Regions from separate parts of the Streptococcus cristatus AS 1.3089 genome, predicted to be linked through region 2. Evidence: predicted binding sites of a transcription regulator. Region 2 holds the regulator's gene; each other region holds the start of a gene.
The links. Region 2 encodes CtsR, which represses protease genes until heat stress. Its sites were predicted from a motif close to TTGGTCAAAAAAGGTCAAANA; they were not measured.
Positions count from the first base shown of each region.

Region 1 (7,534 bases), 850 kb from region 2:
TTTTTGTTGTATTGACACCGACAGACTCTGCCGCAATCTCATCCTCACGAACAGACAAGGTGCTGCGTCCAATAGGACTGCGGAGGAAGTTGAGGGTCAAAATAGTCGTAATCACAACAAAGGCATAAACCAGCTGCCAAGATGTAAATGGTGGAATAGACAGGATCCCTGCCGCACCATTGGTCAATTCGCCACCATTGACAATCAAAATCCGGATAATTTCAGAAACACCCAAGGTCGCAATCGCCAAATAGTCTCCCTTTAAGCGAAGGGTAGGAATACCAACAAGCAGGGCCACCGCACCTGCAAGAACAGCGCCGACCAACATAGCAATAAAGAAAGAACCGTAGGTTGGGGATTTAGAACCCATAATGGCTACTGCATAGGCACCAATGGCCATAAAGCCAGCATGTCCCAGTGAGAATTGCCCAGAGAAACCAACAATGAGATTAAGGCCAACAGCCAAAATAATATTAATCCCAATCTGCTCAAAGATTTGCAGATAAAAAGGATTGAGAATACCTGTGCTAGCAAGCACTGTCAGTAATAGGTAACCAAAAAGGATCAGAGCAAGCCATAACGCATTTACTTTTAAATTATTTTTCATACATTACACCTTCTCTTTCACATTTTTACCTAGAATACCAGCAGGACGAACCAATAGAATGATAATCAAAATTGCATACACAATCGCATCTCGGAAATCTGATAATCCAACTGCTGTTGCAAAAGTTTCCAAGAGACCGATTACAAATCCACCCAAAGCTGCCCCTGGGATGATACCGATTCCGCCCAAAACTGCGGCAACGAAGGACTTGATCCCTGGGGTCATTCCCATCAGTGGCTCAAGCGAGTTGTAGTAAAGGGCAATCAGCACCCCTGCTGCTCCTGCCAAGGCTGAACCCAAAGCAAAAGTAAAGCTGATCGTACGATTGACATTGATTCCCATGAGCTGGGCTGCATCGCTATCCACGGAAACAGCCCGCATGGCTTTCCCCATTTTGGTTTTTTGCACGATAAACTGCAATCCAACCATGAGTAAAATAGAAATTCCCAAAATCATTAGTTGGATATTGGAAATCGAAACTGGTCCAATCGTATAACGCACCGTTTCAATCACCTGAGGGAAAGAACGAGTATTGGCACCTACAAAGAAGACCATCCCGTATTCCAAAAGGAAAGAAACCCCAATCGCCGTAATTAAGGCTGCAATCCGTGTCGAATTGCGCAGCGGACGATAGGCTAAGAATTCAATCACTACACCAAGGATTGCTGTACCAACCATAGATAAAATAAGGGCCACGAAGAAATTCAGGTGAAGGGTGTTAATCAGGTAATATCCCATGAAAGCACCGATCATATAAATGTCTCCATGCGCGAAATTAATCAATTTGATAATTCCGTAAACCATGGTATAACCCAAGGCCAGAAGCGCATAGACACTCCCCAAAATCAATCCATTGGCTAGCTGCTGAAGAATTTGTTCGAGCATTCCACACCACTCTTTCTAATATAAAATAAGAGCAGAAACAACAATCTCAGACGAAGCCTTGTCTTGCCGTCTCTACTCAAACATCATAAGCAAGTAAGAAACAAGTCAAAGACTGGGTTTGTCCCCAGCCTCAGACCCTTTATTCAGGTTTAACTGTCTCAACAGTATCTACTTTACCATCTTTCAAACCAATCATCAAGGCTGTCTTCACAGGGTTGTGATCTTTATCAATGGTAATAGATCCAGTAACTCCTTCAAAGTCTTTTAACTTAGCAAGGTTATCTTTAATTTCTACAGATGTTTTTGCACCCTTAGATGCTTCTGCTGCCATATAAACTGCGTCATATGAAAGGGCTGCAAACATAGAAGGTTCTTCATTGTACTTAGCTTTGTAAGCTTCAACGAATTTCTTCGCTTTATCTGTCATGTCACCTGAAGTTGAGAAACCAGATACATAATAAACATTAGTTGCTGCTGCTGGAGTTGCTTGCTCAACGAATTTGGCATCGCTAAATCCATCAGGTCCAACGATTGTTTGGTTAATTCCCAAACCACGCGCTTGGTTCACCAATTTACCAGCTTCTGTGTAGTAACCTAGTACAACCAGTGAATCAAATTCTTTGCTCTTGATCTTTGTCAAAGCTGCTTGGAAATCTGAGTCACCAGAAGCGAATGTTTCTGTCGTAACGATTTCACCCTTGTATTCTTTCTTGAAGGCTTCAGCCATTCCTTTAGCGTAGTCGCTTGAGTTGTCATAATAGAGTACAACTTTCTTAGCTTTCAAGTTTTCTGTTACATATTTAGAGATGACTTTACCTTGGTAACTATCAGTAAAGGTTGCACGATACAGATAGTCTTGGTTTTTTGTCAAATCATCCTGTGTAGCACTTGGCGTTACCAAAGGCACACCAGCTTTACCAGCATTGGCAATTGCAGCCGCAACCCCACCTGAAGTCGCAGGACCGATGATTGTATTCACCTTATCTTGAGTCGCCAAGCTTGTAGAAATAGTAGCTGCTTCTGCTGTTTCTGATTTATTGTCTTTATCAGTGACTTCGATCTTCTTACCGTCTACACCGCCAGCTGCATTGATTTCATCAACAGCAAGCTGAGCACCGTGTTGTTCTGCAGTACCGTAAGCTGCTACAGCACCAGTTTCTTCAAAGTTGAAACCGAACTTAAGTGTTTTACCGATTTCTGTTCCAGTAGCGGATGAGTTGTTTGTCGAAACCTCTCCACAGGCTGCTAGAAGCGCAGCACTAGCAAAAGCTACAAGCGAAAGTGCAAATTTTTTCTTCATGAATAATCTCCTCTATTTTGTTTTTTGCTATGTTTGCAAATGATATAGTAAGAATATACCGAATTATCTGACAATTGTCAACCCAAAGAAGCCATTTTTTTAAATAATAGCGTTTTCTTGGTTTCTAAATAAACTTCCAACAAAATTCGTATCCAGATTTTGGATCTCGCAAGTCTGGATTTTTTTGATATAGGACTCTTTTGACAGGCTCTCCTTCAGAGAATCCGCCTGATCTTTTGCCACATAAAGCTGCAAATAACGGTGTTTCTTAGAATGATAAATAATATCTCCAACATGAGCCAGCTTCTTTGCATCGCGATTATAGTATAGATGAATGATGAAACCCATTCGTTCCTCTTTTTTAAACATGACAATCCTCTCTGGTCATTTGTACTCTATTGATTATATCAAAAAAAGCCCACAAATGGGGCATTTTTTCCTAGTTATAAATGAAAACTAGCTAAGATTATTATTAGCCATGATTTCATCGATGAAACCATATTCCAAGGTTTCTTGAGCACTCATCCAGTAATCACGTTCGGCATCTGCGTGAATTTGCTCAACCGATTTACCAGAATTATCAGCAAGAATTTGCTCCAAGGTCTTACGAGTCTTGAGCAAATGCTCTGCTGCAATGGCCATATCTGTTTGCTGAGTACCGCCACCAGTACCACCCATTGGCTGGTGGATCATATACTCTGCGTTTGGAAGCATGAATCGTTTGCCCTTAGCACCGCTAGAAGCAATGATAGTTCCCATGCTAGCTGCCATTCCCATGACAATCGTCTGCACATCAGACTTAATGAAGTTCATAGTATCTACAATCGCCAATCCCGCTGACACAGAGCCACCCGGAGTATTAACATAAAGATAGATGTCCTTGGTGCTGTCTTGTGCATCTAGGAAAAGCAATTGCGCAATAACAGAATTAGCCATATTGTCCTCAACAGGACCTGTCAGCATGATAATACGGTCTTTTAAAAGGCGTGAGTAAATGTCATAAGAACGCTCACCACGGCTGGTTTGTTCAATAACTACAGGAATCATGAATATTTTCTCCTTCATTCGATCTATTCATTATTATATCTTTTTGGTCAAAAAAGGTCAAATATTTGCTTTCTCTGTCGGATGACAGAAAGCAGCGCTGAGATTATCTTTGGTTTAGAAAGCACAAATCCACCGGTTTGGCAGAACTTTCCTTTTTGTAACTTCTAGCTATTATTTTGTACCAAAGAGGCGGTCACCAGCATCTCCGAGACCTGGAACGATGTAGCCGTGCTCATTAAGATGATCATCAAGGGCAGCAGTGAAAATATCTACATCAGGATGAGCATCCTGCAAGGCTTTAACACCTTCTGGAGCAGACACTAAGCAGACAAAGGTGATGTTGCTTGCGCCACGTTTCTTCAGAGAATCTACAGCCAAAATAGCAGATCCACCCGTAGCCAACATTGGATCGACAACAAAGATTTGACGTTGGTCAATGTCTTCTGGCAATTTTACCAAATATTCAACTGGCTTCAAGGTTTCTTCGTCACGGTACATTCCAATGTGGCCGACTTTAGCAGCAGGAACCAAGCTCAGGAGACCATCTACCATACCGATACCAGCCCGCAAGATTGGGACAATCGCCAATTTTTTCCCTGCAATCTGCTTTTGAACTGTTTTCGTAATTGGTGTTTCAATTTCTACATCTTCAAGTGGTAAATCGCGCAAAACTTCGTATCCCATCAGCATTGCGATTTCATCTACCAATTCACGAAAAGCTTTAGTAGAGGTATCTGTACGACGCAAGATAGACAATTTATGCTGAATTAGTGGATGAGCAATAACTTCAAGTTTTCCCATGATTGGATTTCCTTCTTTCATTTTATTCTTCTTATTATATCAAAAAAGAAGAAAAAAGGCTTGCAACAAGCAAACCTTTTCATCTATTTTGATTACTTTTTGATAGAAGAGTTTGATTTCAATTTAGGCTTTATTGATAGACTATTACACCAAACCTTCTAGGAGACCTCTCATAAAGTTCTCAGAGTTAAACTCGCCGATATCGTCAATTTTCTCGCCAAAACCAATCAGCTTCACTGGAATATCCAGTTCCTGACGAATGGCAAGCACAACACCACCGCGCGCAGTTCCGTCAATCTTAGTCAGGACAATACCTGTCACAGGCGTAATTTTTGAAAATTCTTTGGCCTGAACCAGCGCATTTTGACCAGTGGAAGCATCCAAAGCTAGGAAGGTTTCGTGCGGCGCTGCTGGATCCACCCGCTTGATAATGCGACCGATTTTTTCCAGCTCTGCCATGAGATTGTCCTTATTTTGCAAGCGACCTGCTGTATCAATCATGAGAATATCGACATTTTCAGCCTTGGCCCTTTCTAAACCGTCAAACACGACACTGGCTGGATCGCTCTTTTCTGGACCAGTCACAACAGGCACATCGACTCGGCGACCCCACTCAGCCAGCTGGGCAACTGCTCCAGCTCGGAAGGTATCTGCTGCCACCAGCATCACTTTTTTACCTTCTTGCTTGTATTTATAGGCCAATTTACCGATTGAGGTCGTCTTGCCTACGCCATTTACTCCGACAAAGAGCATGACAGTCAAACCGTTTTGGAAATTGATTTTTTCATTAAAGCGGCCATCTTTCTCATAGATATCGACCAATTTTTCAATGATTAGTTGGCGCAAGGCTTCTGGTTTCTTAGCATTTTCCAGGCGTGCTTCATAGCGCAAGTCCTCAGTTAGATTGGAAGCTACCTGCACACCGACATCACTGGTAATCAGCAATTCTTCCAAGTCTTCAAAGAAATCTTCGTCAACTGAGCGGAAATTAGCAAAGAAGGCATTGAGACGAGCACCAAAGCCAGTCCGCGTCTTTTTTAGACTGCGGTCATACTTGTCTTGAACACTCTCTTCTTGGTATTCAGTAGAACTCTCAGATGTTTCTGCGGGAGTCAGTTCTTCCTCTGCCTCTTCTCCATACTCGGTCGAGTCTACTTTTGAAGAAGTGCTTGCTTCCTGCTCACTAGATACTTCTTGCTCTGATTCGTAGTTAATTTGCTCTCTCGCTGCAGCCAAACGTTCCTGTAATTCTTGGTAATAATCTCTGCTTTCAGTCGCCGCTTCTGATTCGCTACTACTTTCCAACGCTTGATTTGCTGAAGTTTCAGACTGCTCTTCTGCCTCAGCCAAAACTTGTTCAGGACTTTCCTCGTCTTCAAGCACTGGTTCAGATAAGTCAGCTTGTTGAGTAGTTGGGGCAAATTCCTGCTCAGAAATTGCTGAATCTGTAGACTCTATCTTCTCTTCTAACACAAACTCTACTTCCTGAGTTTCCGCTGTTTCTTCATTGGAAGCAGCAAGAGGCTGGGATTCTGCCTCAAATGGGACTTCAGTCTCTGTAGTCTGATAACTCTCCTCTGCCTGCTCCTCTAACTGGGGCTTTTCTTCAAGTTCCTCTTTTTTACGTCCAAAAAGACGGTCAAATAATCCCATTCTTTAGTTCTCCTTCAATACATATTTCCGAATGGCCCAAGCAACTGCATCTTCATCATTGGTCATCGGAGTGACAACTTCTGCGACTTCCTTGACTTCTGGCACAGCATTTTGCATGGCAACTCCTAGCCCAGCCCAAGCAATCATTGACAGATCATTGGCTTCGTCACCGCAGGCCATAACTTGGCTTTTATCAATTCCCAAGTGGGCAATCAGTTTCTCCAAACCAGTCGCCTTGTGGACATTTTTCGGTGACCATTCCAGCAGCATTTCCCGTGATTTGAAAATCTCATACTGGTCAAACAGTTCGGGCGCAATATGAGGAATGGCTGCATCCAGCGGTTCCTGAGCAAAGGCTGTGACGCACTTATTGTAGGTAATTTGGCTAGAAAGGTCTTCAAAAGCAATGGATTCAAAGTTCAGAGCTGGATTAAACTCCGCATAGAGCGATACTTGGTCTGATTGAATCTGATAAACCAAGCCCCCATCAATCGCATCCAGAGGCAGACCCAATTTCTCAGTCTCTTCATAAATTCTAGCTACATCATCGTAGGCAAAAACTGTTTTATCCAAAATTTCGCCTGTATTGCGCTGAACTAGACCACCATTAAAGGTAATGGTGTATTCATCTGCCTGACCATCAGTGCCCAGCTCATGCAGGAAAAATTCCATAGCCTTAAGCGGACGCCCTGTGGTCAATACAACTTTGACACCTTGCTGCTGAGCCGCTTTGAGCGCTGCCAGATTCCCTTGAGAAATCTTTTTATCCGTAGTCAAAAGCGTCCCGTCCAAGTCCAAAGCGATCAATTTAATATCAGCCATTATAAGCCCTCCATGTAGGTCATAACAGATTGGGCCGCATGGTGGCCAATCACTTCTTTCGCAACTGCCAAAATTTCCGGCCGTGCATTTTCTGGTGCAATCGGGTGCCCCACCACCTGCATCATATGCAGGTCATTGAGGTTATCGCCAAAAGCCATGACCTGGTCCATTTCTAGGCCTAGCTTCTTAGCTAGCTCGACAAGAGCCACGCCTTTATCCACATAGTCCAGCACGATATCAATCGACTTATAGCCTGTTGTCATCGCCTTGACACCTGCGACATTTTCATTGACCCAGGCTTCGCCGTCGGCCACTGTTTCTTCGCTGAAATTGGTCGTGAATTTAAAAATCTCGTCTGTAATCTCACTAAAATCAGCAACTTTTTGGATATTTTCATTATAATTAGCGCTGAAAGAGAG
Region 1 covers NC_021175.1:1,128,981-1,136,514, forward strand. The annotation lists gene I872_RS05625 (branched-chain amino acid ABC transporter permease) at 1-607, opposite strand, end outside; gene I872_RS05630 (branched-chain amino acid ABC transporter permease) at 611-1,480, opposite strand; gene I872_RS05635 (ABC transporter substrate-binding protein) at 1,632-2,792, opposite strand; gene I872_RS05640 (DUF2129 domain-containing protein) at 2,892-3,161, opposite strand; gene I872_RS05645 (ATP-dependent Clp protease proteolytic subunit) at 3,249-3,839, opposite strand; gene upp (uracil phosphoribosyltransferase) at 4,011-4,640, opposite strand; gene ftsY (signal recognition particle-docking protein FtsY) at 4,785-6,293, opposite strand; gene I872_RS05660 (Cof-type HAD-IIB family hydrolase) at 6,297-7,115, opposite strand; gene I872_RS05665 (Cof-type HAD-IIB family hydrolase) at 7,115-7,534, opposite strand, start outside.
Region 1: the regulator CtsR is predicted to act here: its motif matches at 3,883-3,903, upstream of I872_RS05645 (ATP-dependent Clp protease proteolytic subunit).

Region 2 (7,534 bases):
TTCAAAACCACGCTTTGTCAGCTCCGCTTGATAGTCTGATTCTCCGACAAAGAAAATCAGTTTCTCCCGTTCTGCATCATAGCCCACCAACTCTAATAAAGTCGACAGCCACTTGTCCCAACCCAGAGGATAGCGGGGAAAAGACGTTTCGTCTAGTTTATAAACCTGAGTCAATTCATCATCGGCGAATGTCTCACGCGTATAACGGAATCGCTTCTGCAGAGATAGACCTACTTCCTCGCCACGGTCTCCCTGATAGCCAGAAACCACCACGCGCACTTTGTCATAAGAACGCTTAGCCTTCTGAATCAAATCGATATGCCCCTGATGCAAGGGAGCAAAGGTTCCAAAGACGATTGCAATTTGTTTTTTCATGATTCTACCTTTTTGTTATTTTTTCTCTTTCTATGTTTTTATTATATACTATATTTTCCTTCTGTCAATAGTTTTTTATAAAAAATATAAAAATATTTTCAAACATCTAAAAAATACATTCAGAGCACAAAAAAGAGAGTGGGACAGAAATCGGTAATTCGTTAGAATTCGATTTCGTCGTCCCACCTCCGCACAGTTAGTAGAGCCCACTCAACCACTGCGTCTTGCCCGACAATCCAAAGACAATTGAGAGGCTAGGACTTTTGTCCCAGCCTCGCGTTTATCATATTCAGAAACTATTGGCGCGGCAACTGATTGCTCAAGAGTCAACGGCTATTGAGTCTAGAAACAACTGAGCCGAAACTAGATTTTTGATCATTTGGTTCTGCCCACCGCTTTTTTATAAGATTTATTGCTGATAGACTTCTTGGTAGAATTCCAGCTTGTCTCCATCCTTGAGCGTGATTTGATTGGCTCCCTTAGAAGCCATTTCTCCATTAACCTTAAACATCCAGTAGAGACCTTTCGCTTCATCCTGAGCATGACCGTCAATGGAAGTGATAAAACCTTCTTTTTCTTCGACCTTGTAGGCTTTCTTCAAAGCATCCATCGCTGTCTTGCCTTCTTCGACAGCCACTGTCTTTTCGCTCTTCTCCTGTCCCTCTGGTGCAATACTGATGCTGATGTTCAATTCCTTTTTGACAGAAGAAGCTGCTGAACTAGAGTTGGTATCTGTTGTTGTTTGGTTATTACTACAGCCCACCAAAAAGAGAGCAAAGGTAAGCGTAAGCAAGCTAAAGATTTTTTTCATGATAAAGTCTCCTTAAAATAAAATACAAGATAGGATAAAAGAGCATGGTTGAACAGGCATGAGCTAGATTGAAACCTGCCCCTGCCACCACATAGGTCCACCAAGGCATTTGATAAATCAAGGCTGTGATACCATCAATCACAAGACCATAGCTAAAGGCTAAAAGCAAGGCCAACATACTCTGGCCAAACAAGCCCAGTCGCCGATACAGCAGGTACCATAAGCAAATGACCACCGCAAAGGACAAGATCTGGAAAAGGACCCAAGGCCCCATTCCAAAGAGGAAAGAAGATACAAAGATACTGATAGACATGATTAGAAGCGAGCCCTTCAAGTCCTCAAAATCCACCAAGAGAAAATACAGCGCTGTAATCGGCTTGATATTGGGTAGGCCAGCAAAGGTATAACGAAGCACGACGCAGACAGCCGCCAGAAGAGCGATTCGAGTAAGGTAACGAAGAGACACAACTACTGCCTTTCTAAACGATATTCTCTAGTATTATAACGCGACTCTGATCAGCCTAGCAAGAATGGTAAGTAAATCAGCTTACTTACGTATCCTGTCGAATCATCTCCGTCCGTCCCTGATTTTGGTAAAGGCGATCATTTCTGGCCGAAAATCCCATTTTCTCCCAAAAAAGGTTGGTCTGCTGATTTTTTTCAAAACCGACTAATGATACTTTATGGATGCCAAGCTTTTTCACTGCTGACAAGGCCTGTTCAACCAGGGCCTTGCCCACTCCTTTTCTACGAAAATATGGATGAACAGCGATATGATAAATGTAAGCTCGGTAGCCATCCGTTCCAATCAGAATAGCACCAATCAAGCTATTGTTCTCCAAGGCAACCAGACAGGTCTCAGGATTTCGCTTCAGAAAACGGGCAATCCCTTCCTCAGAGTTATCTAAACTATTGATTCCTACACCACTGCAAGAGAGCCACAGCTGGTAAACAAAGGCATAATCCTTTTCTGCCATCACACGAATTTCCATTGCAAACATCCTTTCCTAAGTCATTTCAAATTTGAGTTGACCGCCTTTGACGCCAACCTTGAGCGTTTGACCAGCTGCTAAATCTCCAGTCAGGAGCAACTCAGACAGCTTGTCCTCCACCTGCGTCTGCAGAGTGCGACGCAGCGGACGTGCTCCCATTTCTGGATCATAGCCTTCCTGAGCCAGTAGTTTCAGGGCACTAGCTTGGAATTTAAGCACGATGCCTTGCTCTGCCAGACTCCTAATCAACGGTTGCACCATAATCTTGACCACTTCCTGCATATCCTCAGCAGACAGACTGTGGAAGACCACCTTTTCATCAATCCGATTGATAAATTCAGGCCGGTAGGTCTTTTTCAATTCTTCCAGAATGCGTTTTTCCATATTGGCCTGATCAAAGCGGATATCCCGCGCCCCAAAACCAACCGTCTTATCATCCCGCAGGGCCGTTGCCCCCAGATTGCTGGTCATGATAATGATGGTATTGGAGAAGTCCACTTTACGCCCTTTGCTGTCGGTCAGCTGGCCATCATCTAAAACCTGCAAGAGGACATTGAAGATATCTGGGTGAGCCTTTTCCACCTCGTCAAAGAGCAAGACAGAATAAGGTCGGTTGCGCACCTTTTCCGTCAATTCGCCGCCTTCCTCATAGCCTACATAGCCCGGAGGCGCCCCGTTGAGACGACTCGCCGCGAATTTCTCCATATATTCACTCATGTCGAAGCGAATCAGGGCTGATTCATCATCAAAGAGAACTTCTGCCAGGGCCTTAGCCAGCTCTGTCTTTCCGACACCCGTTGGCCCTAGGAACATAAAGGAACCTATTGGGCGTTTGCCGGTGCGGATACCTGACTGATTGCGACGAATAGCTCGGCTGACAGCCGAAACTGCCGCATCCTGTCCAATAACTCGCTTGTGCAGTTCTTTTTCCAAATTGAGATATTTTTTGGCATCTGTCTGAGTTAATTTCTGCACAGGAATACCAGACAAGCGACTGAGAGTCTCTAGGATATCTCCTTCTTCCACCTTCAGCTTGTAAACAGCTGGTTCCTGCTCTTTGGCTAGTAACTGGCTGACTTTTTTCAGCTTTCCAGCCATCAAAGCCTGATCCACAGGCGTCAAATCCGACTGTTTATAATTCTGCGGTCCTTTATTCTGCACAGTTGCACTAGCCTCATCCAAAAGGTCAATGGCAGAGTCTGGCAAATGCTTGCTGGTCAGATAGCGATGAGCATACTTGACCGCTGTTTCAATAGCCTGATCACTAATCTGCACCTTGTGGTGATCCTCATAACTCTTTCTCAAACCCTGCAAAATAGCAATGCTGTCGGCTACAGTAGGCTCTTCAATGGTTACCTTGGCAAAACGCCGAGACAGAGCTGCATCTTTTTCGATATGTTTCTGATATTCTTCCTGCGTCGTAGCTCCAACTGTTCGCAAGGTTCCACGAGCCAGAGCAGGTTTCAGGATATTGGCCGCATCCAAGGTCGAGTCAATCCCGCTACCAGAGCCCATAATAGTATGCAGCTCATCGATAAAGAGGATGACATGGCCGTCTTCTTCGATGTCATTGATAATGTTGTTCATCCGCTCTTCAAAGTCTCCGCGGAAACGAGTCCCAGCGACAACATTCATCAAGTCTAATTCCAAGACGCGCATCTTAGCAAGTTCTGCCGGAACCTGGCCAGCTGCCACGCGCTGAGCCAAGCCCAGAGCCAAAGCCGTTTTACCGACCCCCGCATCACCGACTAAAACGGGATTATTCTTGGTCTTGCGACTAAGAATCTGAATCATCCGAGAAATTTCCTCATCCCGCCCGATGACTGGTTCCAGACGACCAGCCCGAGCCAGCTCTGTCAAATCTCTAGTATAGTCTTCCAGACCACCGCTAGTTGAAGGAGGCATGCCCATCATATTTGCCATGGTTTGTTTGGCAGAGGCCGTGTTTTTATTTAGCGAGCGAATCGACTTGATTTCCTCTCTGCCCCAGCCAGCACGCTGCTCTAAAGCCTTTCGCAAATCGCTAAATCGAGGGACTATACTCTTATCATCATAGCTAAAACCTGCGGCTTCTAACACACGAGCTGCCAAGGTGCCACGGTCAAATAGCATAGCTAGGAGCAGGTGCTCTGTTCCTAAGCTTTTAGCATGGACAGCTTCCGCAATCTGCCCTGCTTGAGCAAAGAGCTCCTCCAAACGGTGAGAGAAAGGCAATAAGTCAAAACCACCCTTTTTCGGTACTCTTTTCCAGTAATGTCAAAGGCCGCTTCTTCTAGTTTATCCACTTCAATAGGGAATTCATTTAGAGCCGAGCCTGCCACGCTGTAGGGATTATTAGCCAGAGCCATCAGCACCTGCCACGATTCTAAATAATCTGTAGCAAAATGACCAGCTAAGAGCTGAGCCGCCTCCAAGCTTTCTACTAAAGCTTTTGAATAATTCATATCCTTAATTTCCTTTTCTATCTAATTGCTGCAAAATTTTCCGTAACATTCTGGCTCGAATCCTCGGAGCATCTGTCCCCAAGACAGCATCGCTGGCACTCGCTAGGAGCAAATCTCCTTCACGCTGGCTGATAATTTTTTCATCAAAGAGCAGCTGCAAAATATCTGAAAAAATTGGCTGGCTGAGCGACTCACCAACATTGGTCAACAAATCAGACAGCATCTGGTGCCGATCGGAAAATTCAATCTTACCAATCCTGATATAGCCACCGCCACCGCGCTTGCTCTCCACGATATAGCCCCGACTCTCTGTAAAGCGTGTCTTAATCACATAATTGATCTGACTCGGAACTACCTGAAAAACATCAGCTAACTCACTGCGCTTCAGCTCGACCATGCCTGCCTGCGCCAAAATTCTTTTGATATATTCTTCTATACTATCCGAGGTATTTTTGATGCCCATGATATACCTTTCTATCTGTTATATCTAAGAATAAGCATTCAAGTCTTCTCTAACATTGACTATCTTTGACTATTATACCGAAAAAATCTATTTTTTGAAAGAAAAAGAAGTAACAGAAAGCTTGAAAATATCTGATAATTCAGAGTAATGAAAAAGATTGATGGACTGGATAAAAAAGAGTGTAAACGCTTGCTTTTTGCTTTTAAAGACTTATAATAAAGATGTGAAAGTGTGGTTTTTACACCATCAACCGTATCCAAACAATCATCATCAAAAGGAGGTTTTCCAATGAAAATAAATTGGCTCAACTATACCCATCACGTGCTTAGCTGCCTTTTTGTCACCCTGAGCATCTTGACGATTTTTTCTGCCGAGTATGTCGTTTTCCCAACGAGCCTTCTTCTAGGCTGTCTCCTCATTCCTCTGCTCTTTGAGCAGCATTTATTAAGTCGCCGTATGACTTGGAGCCTCAGCATTTTCTTTGCCATTCTTGCCTTTGCCCTTCTCTTTATCATCAAAACCAATCATATCTCCCTTAGCTATCCAGCAACAACCCTTCTTCTTTTTGTACTAGCGAGCCTGAGTTTTTCAAACTCCTTTATCCTTCACAAAAATAAAGAACAGAAGGCCGCTAGATAGAACAGCACAATAAAAAGTGTGGAAGCAACATGAGCTCAAAAGAGCCATGGATTCCACACTTTTTTTATTTTATAAGGAACTGGTGATAGCTAAAAATGTTTAAACGGTCAGTTCAATCTGATTGCCTTCAAAAGCTTGGATATTGCTTTCATAATAGCCGTCCCCCGTCACTCTAGGACCACTCAAAACAAGATAGCCATCCTTCTCCAAGCGAGCCGTCAGCTCATCAACTGCTTCCGGACTACCTAAACTGAAAGCTAGATGATGGTAGCCTGTAAAAAGCAACTCCCGACTGCCATCTGCTAAATCATCAGCCCGTGTCATAATCTCCAAGCGCGCCCCCTCAGCAAAGGTCAAAAAATAAGACTGAAAACCTGTTTTCTGATTATGATAGAAAACACTGCTTGTGGCTGCAAAATATGTTTCGAAAAAATGCCGAGCCGCTTCCAAATCTCGAACATAAAGACCTATATGCTCAATCTTCATAAATATTTCCTCCATTCGTCACAATGACTTCTTCTTACCCAAATGAATATTTCTTATAGTGCATAAATACAATACTGATCTCTCTTTTTCACCTACTTACTCAAAATTTCCCAGCACTCTCGGTCCGTGCCAAACCGAGCTTTCAGAAATTTGTTTTCCCACTTTCATTTTCTTTTTAGTTATATTATAATAGTTGGCAAACACATTTTCTACTATCATTATCTTAAAAAATGATAGTATTCTACGAAGGAGGCTGCCATGATGGATTTGGGGCAGTTGCACAAAACTACTGAATATAAGAATCAAGGGACCCCCTATTCCCTGACGCGGACCATTACGGAAAACGGTCAACCTGACATCCTCTTCCACTGGCACACAGATGTTGAAATCATTTATGTCCACGAAGGAAGCGCCCAATTTCATATCGACTATCATTATTTTAATAGTAATAAAGGCGATATTGTCCTGATTCGTCCCAATGCCCTCCACTCCATTCATCCGATTGAGCAGCAGCGCCACTATATGGATGCCATTAACTTTCATTTGGACTTAATGGGCTATTCGGCCATGGATCAAGCTGGTATCCACTACCTACAACCTCTCTACAACGGACAACTGGACTTTGTCCATGTCATCAAGCCGACTGATCAAGCCTATGAGGAAATTCGTCAATGCCTGCTGGCTACTATGGAAACAGGTTATTGTCAAAAGAAATACTATGAATTTCAGCTCAAAGCCCAGCTCAACCAGCTCTTCTACTTGCTCTTTGAGAACGACTATATCGTTTCTAAGGAGCTGTCTGCCGAGGGCTACCGCAAGGAAGAGAAAATCCGCTCCATCATCGACTATATCAATGAACATTATCAGGAAGAACTCTCTATTAATCAGCTGTCTGGCATCTGCGGCTACAGTCCGACGCACTTCATGAATTTCTTCAAAAAGCATCTGGGCGTTTCCTGCATTGAGTACCTGATTCAATTTCGCCTTCGCAGGGCTGCCGAGCTCCTCCAGCACTCCACTCTGTCCGTTCTAGAAATCTCAAGCCAGTCTGGTTTTAATAACCTTTCTAATTTCAATCGGCAATTTAAAAAATACTATCGAATGACACCAAGTCAATATAGAAGAAAATAAGACAATCTCCAGCCAGATGATTGGAGATTTTTTATCTGGACACCAAGACCAAAAATGCTCCTGCGAGGCAAGGAAATGACTTTGACAGGATTGACTAAAAAAGAGAGTGGGACAGAAATCGGTAATTCGTTAGAATTCGATTTCGTCGTCTCACCTCCGCACAGTTGAGTAGGGCTGTAAAAGCCGATGAAAT
Region 2 covers NC_021175.1:280,458-287,991, reverse strand. The annotation lists gene I872_RS01430 (AAA family ATPase) at 1-375, opposite strand, end outside; gene I872_RS01425 (DUF4430 domain-containing protein) at 785-1,186, opposite strand; gene I872_RS01420 (hypothetical protein) at 1,170-1,652, opposite strand; gene I872_RS01415 (GNAT family N-acetyltransferase) at 1,738-2,178, opposite strand; partial or broken gene I872_RS01410 (ATP-dependent Clp protease ATP-binding subunit) at 2,194-4,622, opposite strand; gene I872_RS01400 (CtsR family transcriptional regulator) at 4,627-5,085, opposite strand; gene I872_RS01395 (hypothetical protein) at 5,374-5,724, shown strand; gene I872_RS01390 (VOC family protein) at 5,824-6,210, opposite strand; gene I872_RS01385 (AraC family transcriptional regulator) at 6,469-7,341, shown strand.

Region 3 (7,534 bases), 880 kb from region 2:
TCATCGAGCTTGGTTTTTTCTGTCTCTGATTTTTTGGCTGACTTGATGAGAATTTTGCCATTGCTGGTCATGATAGCTTTGAGATCTTTTTCGCTTGGATTTTCCAGATAGAAGTCAGTAATAGCATCTTCGATATGATCCTGGATGGTGCGGCGCAGTGGGCGAGCCCCCATTTTGGGATCGTAGCCTAAATCGACCAGCTTTTCTTTGACTCTCTCTGTGACATCCAGATGAATGTCGTTGGTTGCCAAGCGCTGGTTGACATCGTCCAGCATGAGGTTGACGATTTGCATGAGGTTGTCCTTGCTGAGTGGCTTAAACTCGATGATGCCGTCGAAGCGGTTCATGAACTCAGGGCTGAAGAAGTTGCCCAATTCACCCAAGACGGAATTGGTGCGGCCTTCACGAGCTGCCCCAAAGCCAACGCTGGCTTCAGCTTTGCCCGTTCCGGCATTGGATGTCATAATGATAATGGTGTCCTTGAAGCTGACAGTCCGACCTTGACCATCGGTTAGGCGGCCATCATCCAAAACCTGCAGGAACATGTGCATAACATCAGGATGGGCCTTTTCTACCTCATCCAGTAGAATGAGCGAGTATGGATTGCGGCGGACGCGCTCAGTCAACTGGCCAGCCTCTTCATAGCCGACGTAGCCTGGAGGCGCACCAACCAGCTTGGCCACGCTATGCTTTTCCATGTATTCACTCATGTCAAAACGAATCATGCTGTCAGCCGAGCCAAAGAGCTCAATGGCTAGTTGCTTAGATAGTTCAGTCTTACCGACACCAGTTGGGCCGACAAAGAGGAAACTTCCGATTGGACGATTAGGACTTCCTAGTCCGACCCGATTGCGGCGGATGGCTTTGGCAATCTTATCCACGGCATCATCTTGGCCGATGACGTGGGCTTTTAAGTCGCTGGCGAGATTGACCAGTTGAGACTGTTCCTTTTCTTTGAGATCGCCAACTGGGATATTGGTCTTTTGCTCCACGATGTGCTCAATTGTTTTCTCGCTGATAATGGGAATATCGTTATCCAGCACGCTCGTTTTTTGGAGTTCCTTGTATTTGGCAATCTGGTCGCGGAAGTAAGCTGCTTTTTCAAAGTCTTCGTCACGGGTTGCTTGAGCCTTGAGATTTTCGGCCTCAATCAGACGTTGGTCAATGACCTTAGGATCAACAAAATTGAGGGTCAGATTCATCTTAGAGCCTGCTTCGTCCAAGAGATCGATAGCCTTGTCTGGCAGGAAGCGGTCTTGGATGTAGCGGTTGGAGAGAAGGGCAGCTGCTTCAATAGCCGCATCTGTGTACTTGACGTGATGGTAGTCTTCGTATTTCTTTTGAATACCCTTGAGAATGGTAATGGTTTCTTCAACAGTCGGCTCGTCCACCTTAACTGGCTGCATACGACGTTCGAGGGCTGCATCTTTCTCAATGATACGGTATTCATTGAGAGTAGTTGCTCCGACCATTTGGAGTTCGCCACGAGCCAGAGCTGGTTTAAGAATGTTTCCAGCGTCCATATTGCCATCGCCAGCTGAGCCCGCTCCGACAATTTCATGGATTTCATCGATAAAGAGGATGATGTCTTCACGAGAGCGAATTTCATCCATGAGCTTCTGCATCCGCTCTTCAAATTGGCCACGAATACCAGTCCCCTGTACCAAGCTGACTACGTCGAGACGGATAACTTCCTTGCCTTGGAGTTTATGAGGCACATCCCCATCCACAATCTTCTGGGCTAGACCTTCGACCACGGCTGTTTTTCCGACACCAGGCTCTCCGATAAGGACAGGATTGTTCTTGGTACGGCGGTTGAGGATTTCGATGACACGGGTAATCTCTTCGTCCCGACCGATGACAGGATCAATCTCTCCTTTACGAGCAATCTCAGTCACATTGATACCAAACTCTTCTAGGAGACCTTTCGGCTTTTGCGGAGCCTGTTGGCGCGGACCAGATCCACGGTTGGAATTGCCACCATAGCCACCGCCACCGTAGCCTCCTCCAGATTGAGTTGGTGGGATATTTGGATTTGGTTCTTGCGGTTGTTGGAAATTACCAAGGCTGTTAAAGAAATCATCAATAGGGTCAATTCCTTGGTTGTTAGCCTGAGCGAGTCCTCGAAAAAGACTATTGTTAGGGTCTGTTTTCATGATTTGATAGCAGTTTTGACAAAGGTCAATCTGCTGCTTATTTCCATTTACATTTGTATAGAGATGAATGGTTGATTCATTGATTTTACAATTTTGACAAAGCATATTCTACCTCTTTCTTTGGCCGTGAATCCACCTATTTTTAAATGGTCAAAAATAGTCAAAGTATTATAGTTTCATTATATCAGTATTCTTACACAATGCAAGAATTTACTACAAAATCCTCCCTGAGATTGATTCTTTGAGAAATTATAGAGCGAAAATGAGAAAAAAATCGTCTTTTACTGGTATTTCAGTTTCTTTTTGTGGTAAAATAGGAAAGAAGCAAGTAAATAGGAGAAATAAAATGGAATCACATTTAGTTAGAATCATCAATCGTTTGGAAGCTATGGCCAAAGATGGTGGAAATTTAAAACGTAATTTTGAACGTGAAGGAGTGGTTGTTGCCGAAGTGGCTTACAGCTACGACGAAGAAAATGGTTCAGTGTTTACTCTGCGTGATGTGGCAGCGCGTGAGACTTATACTTTCGATAGTATTGATTTGATTGCCATGGAAATTTATGAATTATTATACTAAAAAGCAGGTTTCTGCTTTTTTGTTTTGCTTGTCACCCCAGTCTTTCATCCTATAACATTATATAAGAAAAATGTATAAGTGGGACAGGAGGATTTCTGATATAATGGATAATTATATGAAAAAGAAATGAGAAAAGCATGGCAAACATTATTGACGGAAAGGCTTTAGCGGAGAAACTCCAAGCAAAACTTGCAGAAAAAACAGCAAAACTAAAAGAAGAGACAGGGCAAGAACCTGGTTTAGTGGTGATTTTGGTAGGAGACAATCCAGCCAGTCAGGTTTATGTGAGAAATAAAGAACGGTCCGCTCTAGCTGCAGGCTTCCGCAGTGAAGTTGTGCGCTTGCCTGAGTCAACGAGTCAGGAAGAATTGTTGGCCTTGATTGCTAAATATAATCAGGATTCGGCTTGGCATGGCATCTTAGTTCAGCTTCCTTTGCCAGCTCACATTGATGACGAAGCGGTTTTATTAGCCATTGATCCAGAGAAGGATGTAGATGGCTTTCATCCGACTAATATGGGGCGGCTTTGGTCAGGACATCCTTTGATGATCCCTTCTACACCAGCAGGAATCATGGAAATGTTCCGCGAATATAAGGTGGACTTGGAAGGCAAGAATGCGGTGGTGATTGGTCGTAGTAATATTGTCGGTAAACCCATGGCTCAGCTTCTGTTGTCTAAAAATGCGACTGTTACGTTGACGCATTCAAGGACCCATCATTTAGCTAAAATTGCCAAGAAAGCAGATATTTTGGTGGTGGCTATTGGACGTGGGCACTTTGTAACCAAGGACTTTGTCAAGGAGGGAGCTGTCGTGATTGATGTCGGCATGAACCGGGATGAAAATGGCAAGCTGATTGGCGATGTTAAGTTTGACGAAGTGGCTGAAGTGGCTAGTCTCATTACTCCAGTTCCAAAGGGAGTCGGACCGATGACCATTACCATGCTGATGGAGCAGACCTATCAAGCCTTTGTCAGAAGTTTGGAGAAAGAGTAGGGAAGTAGCATTTATCTGACGAATTTCTTCCTTCACTCATTTTTGGCAATTTTATGGCTAGAGGCTCTTAGGCAAGAAACTAGAGAGATACGATAAAGCGAGGCTGGGTCAAGCTTTCCCGCCTCGTTTTTTCATAGGCAGATTGGACTTGTTTTTGCAAGTGGATTGAGTGATTTTTCTAAATTTTGAAAACATAAGAGAAAACCGTGAAATCATTTAGAAAATACAGTATAATAAGATTAGAATAAAAAACTAGAGGAGGCTTCACATGGCAGTAAAAGATTTTATGACGCGTAAGGTTGTATACATTAGTCCAGACACAACGATTGCGCATGCGGCAGATATTATGCGTGACCAAAAACTGCATCGCCTGCCCGTGATTGAAAATGATAAGCTGGTAGGTCTTGTGACAGAAGGAACGATTGCGGAAGCAAGTCCATCAAAGGCGACGAGCTTATCTATTTACGAAATGAACTACCTTCTGAATAAAACCAAGGTAAAAGATGTTATGATCCACGATGTGGTGACTGTTTCTAAATATGCCAGCTTGGAAGATGCGACCTATTTGATGCTGAAAAATAAAATTGGAATTTTACCAGTTGTGGACAATGAGCAGGTCTATGGCGTCATTACAGACCGCGACATCTTCAAGGCCTTTCTGGAAGTTTCTGGCTACGGCGAAGAGGGTGTCCGCATGCGCTTTGTCACAGAAGATGAGGTCGGTGTGCTGGCTCAGATTATCACCTTGCTCGTCGAAGAAAATCTCAATATTTCAAATACGGTCAACATTCCTCGGAAGGATGGCAAAGTTGTCATTGAGGTACAAATTGACGGAGATATTGACTTGGCTGCCTTGAAGACTAAGTTTGAAGCACACGGTATAAAAGTAGAAGAGATTAGCCGTACCAGTGCAAAAGTTTTATAGAGTAAAAGAGAGTGAGACAGAAATCGGTAATTCGTTAGAATTCGATTTCGTCGTCCCACCTCCGCACAGTTGAGTAGGGCTGTAAAAGCTGATGAAATCAGCCTAGTAGAGCTCACTCAACCACTGCGTCTTGCTCGACAATCCAAAGACAATTGAGAGGCTAGGACTTTTGTCCCAGCCTCTTTATTTTCTTGCCAATTGGCTTCCTAAGATGATATAATCAAAAGGACTGCAATCAATGATAGAGGAGAAAAAATGAGTATCTTAGAAGTAAAAAATCTCAGCCACGGTTTCGGAGACCGGGCTATTTTTGAGGATGTATCCTTCCGCCTGCTCAAAGGAGAGCATATCGGCCTGGTCGGTGCCAATGGCGAGGGAAAGTCGACCTTTATGAGCATTGTGACGGGTAAAATGCTGCCAGACGAAGGTAAGGTCGAGTGGTCCAAGTATGTGACGGCTGGCTATTTGGACCAGCATGCTGTGCTGGAGCAAGGTCAGTCTGTCCGAGATGTCTTGCGCACGGCCTTTGACGAACTTTTCAAGACCGAGGCCCGCATCAATGAAATCTATATGAGCATGGCTGAGGACGGAGCGGATGTCGATGCCCTGATGGAAGAAGTGGGTGAGCTGCAGGACCGCTTGGAAAGTCGGGATTTTTATACGCTAGATGCTAAAATCGACGAAGTCGCGCGTGCTCTAGGTGTCATGGACTACGGTATGGAAAGCGATGTGACAGAGCTATCTGGTGGACAGCGGACCAAGGTTCTCTTGGCTAAGCTTCTTCTGGAAAAGCCAGATATCCTGCTTTTGGACGAGCCGACCAACTATCTGGATGCGGAGCATATTGACTGGCTCAAGCGTTATCTACAAAACTATGAAAATGCTTTTGTTCTGATTTCCCACGATATTCCTTTCTTGAACGATGTAATCAATATTGTTTACCATGTAGAAAATCAGCAGTTGACCCGCTATTCTGGTGATTATTATCAGTTCTTAGAGGTCTATGAGATGAAAAAATCTCAGCTGGAAGCAGCCTATGAGCGCCAACAGAAGGAAATAGCGGATCTCAAGGACTTTGTAGCCCGCAACAAAGCTCGGGTAGCGACCCGTAATATGGCCATGTCTCGCCAGAAAAAGCTGGATAAGATGGACATTATTGAGCTGCAAAGTGAGAGACCAAAGCCTTCCTTTGATTTCAAGCCTGCCCGTACACCTGGCCGTTTTATCTTCCAAGCCAAGGATTTGCAGATTGGGTATGACCGTCCACTGACCCAGCCTCTTAATCTGACCTTTGAGCGCAATCAGAAAGTGGCGATCATCGGGGCAAATGGGATTGGAAAAACAACTCTTTTGAAGAGTCTTTTGGGGATTATCCCACCAATCGCTGGGGAAGTTGAGCGAGGGGATTATCTGGAGCTGGGTTATTTCGAGCAGGAAGTGGAAGGCGGCAATCGTCAGACACCGCTGGAAGCAGTCTGGAATGCCTTTCCGGCCCTGAATCAGGCTGAAGTTCGAGCTGCTCTGGCCAGATGTGGCTTGACTTCCAAGCATATCGAGAGCCAGATCCAAGTTCTTTCAGGTGGCGAGCAGGCCAAGGTCCGACTTTGTCTCCTCATGAACCGAGAAAATAATGTTCTGGTTCTGGACGAGCCGACTAACCACTTGGATGTAGATGCCAAAGAGGAGCTCAAGCGCGCTCTGAAAGAATACAAGGGCAGCATCCTTATGGTCTGCCACGAGCCTGATTTTTATGAAGGATGGATGGATCAAATCTGGGATTTCAATCAACTAACTTAAAAAGCTATTAAGGCGGTTTTGCTTGCAGAGACGAGGAGGATTCACTTAGTCACTTGCAAGCAGCCGTTTTTAATAGCTTTAGTTTTAAATGTTAGATAGTTGCAAATGCAACTGTATTGTGTTATACTTCTTCTTGTCGGGAGTTTTGGATTTTCTGTAAGATATGATCCAACTGAAAGAGTTCAGATGAAGTCAGTTGATGCAGACTAGCCTGAATATATCTGTCCTCATAGCCAATCAGCTTATCATATACTTTTAGTGCAGGAGTCAGTGGATAGAGCTCCTTGAACTTCTTATTCTGAGCTTTGGTCTTTTTGATAATCAAGCCTCTTTCCTCCAGCTTTCTTAGAGAGCGGCTCAAGGTAGTCTTGTCAATCTGAACCAGCTCTGCCAGCTGAGATTGATGGATGGCAGGATGTTCGACAATGCGAGTAAGAATGAGAAAGAGATTATTATCAAGCCCGTATTGGCTAGCTTCTTGGTTCATTCTCATCATGGCTTGACGGGAGATGAACCCCATTTGACGAAATAACTGACGATAATCCATAAGAACTCCTTTTATAGTTGCATTTACAATGATTATATAATAAAGCAAGGATGGAAACAAGTATGTGGTATAAAAAATATTTTCCAGAGTTGGACACACTGGAGTTTTACAAGATTTTAAAACTGCGGATCGATACCTTTGTTGTCGAGCAAGAGCGAATCTATCATGAATTGGATGAGAAAGATCTAACAGCTGTGCACATTTTCCATGTAAATGAGCAAGAGGAAGTGGATGCCTATGCCCGCGTGTTTGAGGAAGATGAAAAAGTCGTTTTTGGCCGCCTTGTGACTGCCCTGTCAGCCAGAGGAAAGGGCTTGGGGAATAGATTGGTAGAGGAAATCTTGCTTCTTTGTGAGAAAAAGTGGCCGAGAAAAATGATTGAAATCGAAGCTCAGGAGCAAGTCGTGGGGCTTTATGAAAAATTTGGTTTTGTAACTGAGGGAGAGTCTTTTATCTTTGAATCAACGCCTCATATCAAAATGATTTACAAAAAATAAAAAATCCAGTTGATGAACCACCTCTAATGATGGTGTCTCA
Region 3 covers NC_021175.1:1,539,020-1,546,553, reverse strand. The annotation lists gene I872_RS07645 (ATP-dependent Clp protease ATP-binding subunit) at 1-2,261, opposite strand, end outside; gene I872_RS07640 (DUF1797 family protein) at 2,503-2,733, shown strand; gene I872_RS07635 (bifunctional methylenetetrahydrofolate dehydrogenase/methenyltetrahydrofolate cyclohydrolase) at 2,871-3,728, shown strand; gene I872_RS07630 (CBS domain-containing protein) at 3,997-4,653, shown strand; gene I872_RS07625 (ABC-F family ATP-binding cassette domain-containing protein) at 4,909-6,450, shown strand; gene I872_RS07620 (MarR family winged helix-turn-helix transcriptional regulator) at 6,572-6,997, opposite strand; gene I872_RS07615 (GNAT family N-acetyltransferase) at 7,060-7,494, shown strand.
Region 3: the regulator CtsR is predicted to act here: its motif matches at 2,303-2,323, upstream of I872_RS07645 (ATP-dependent Clp protease ATP-binding subunit).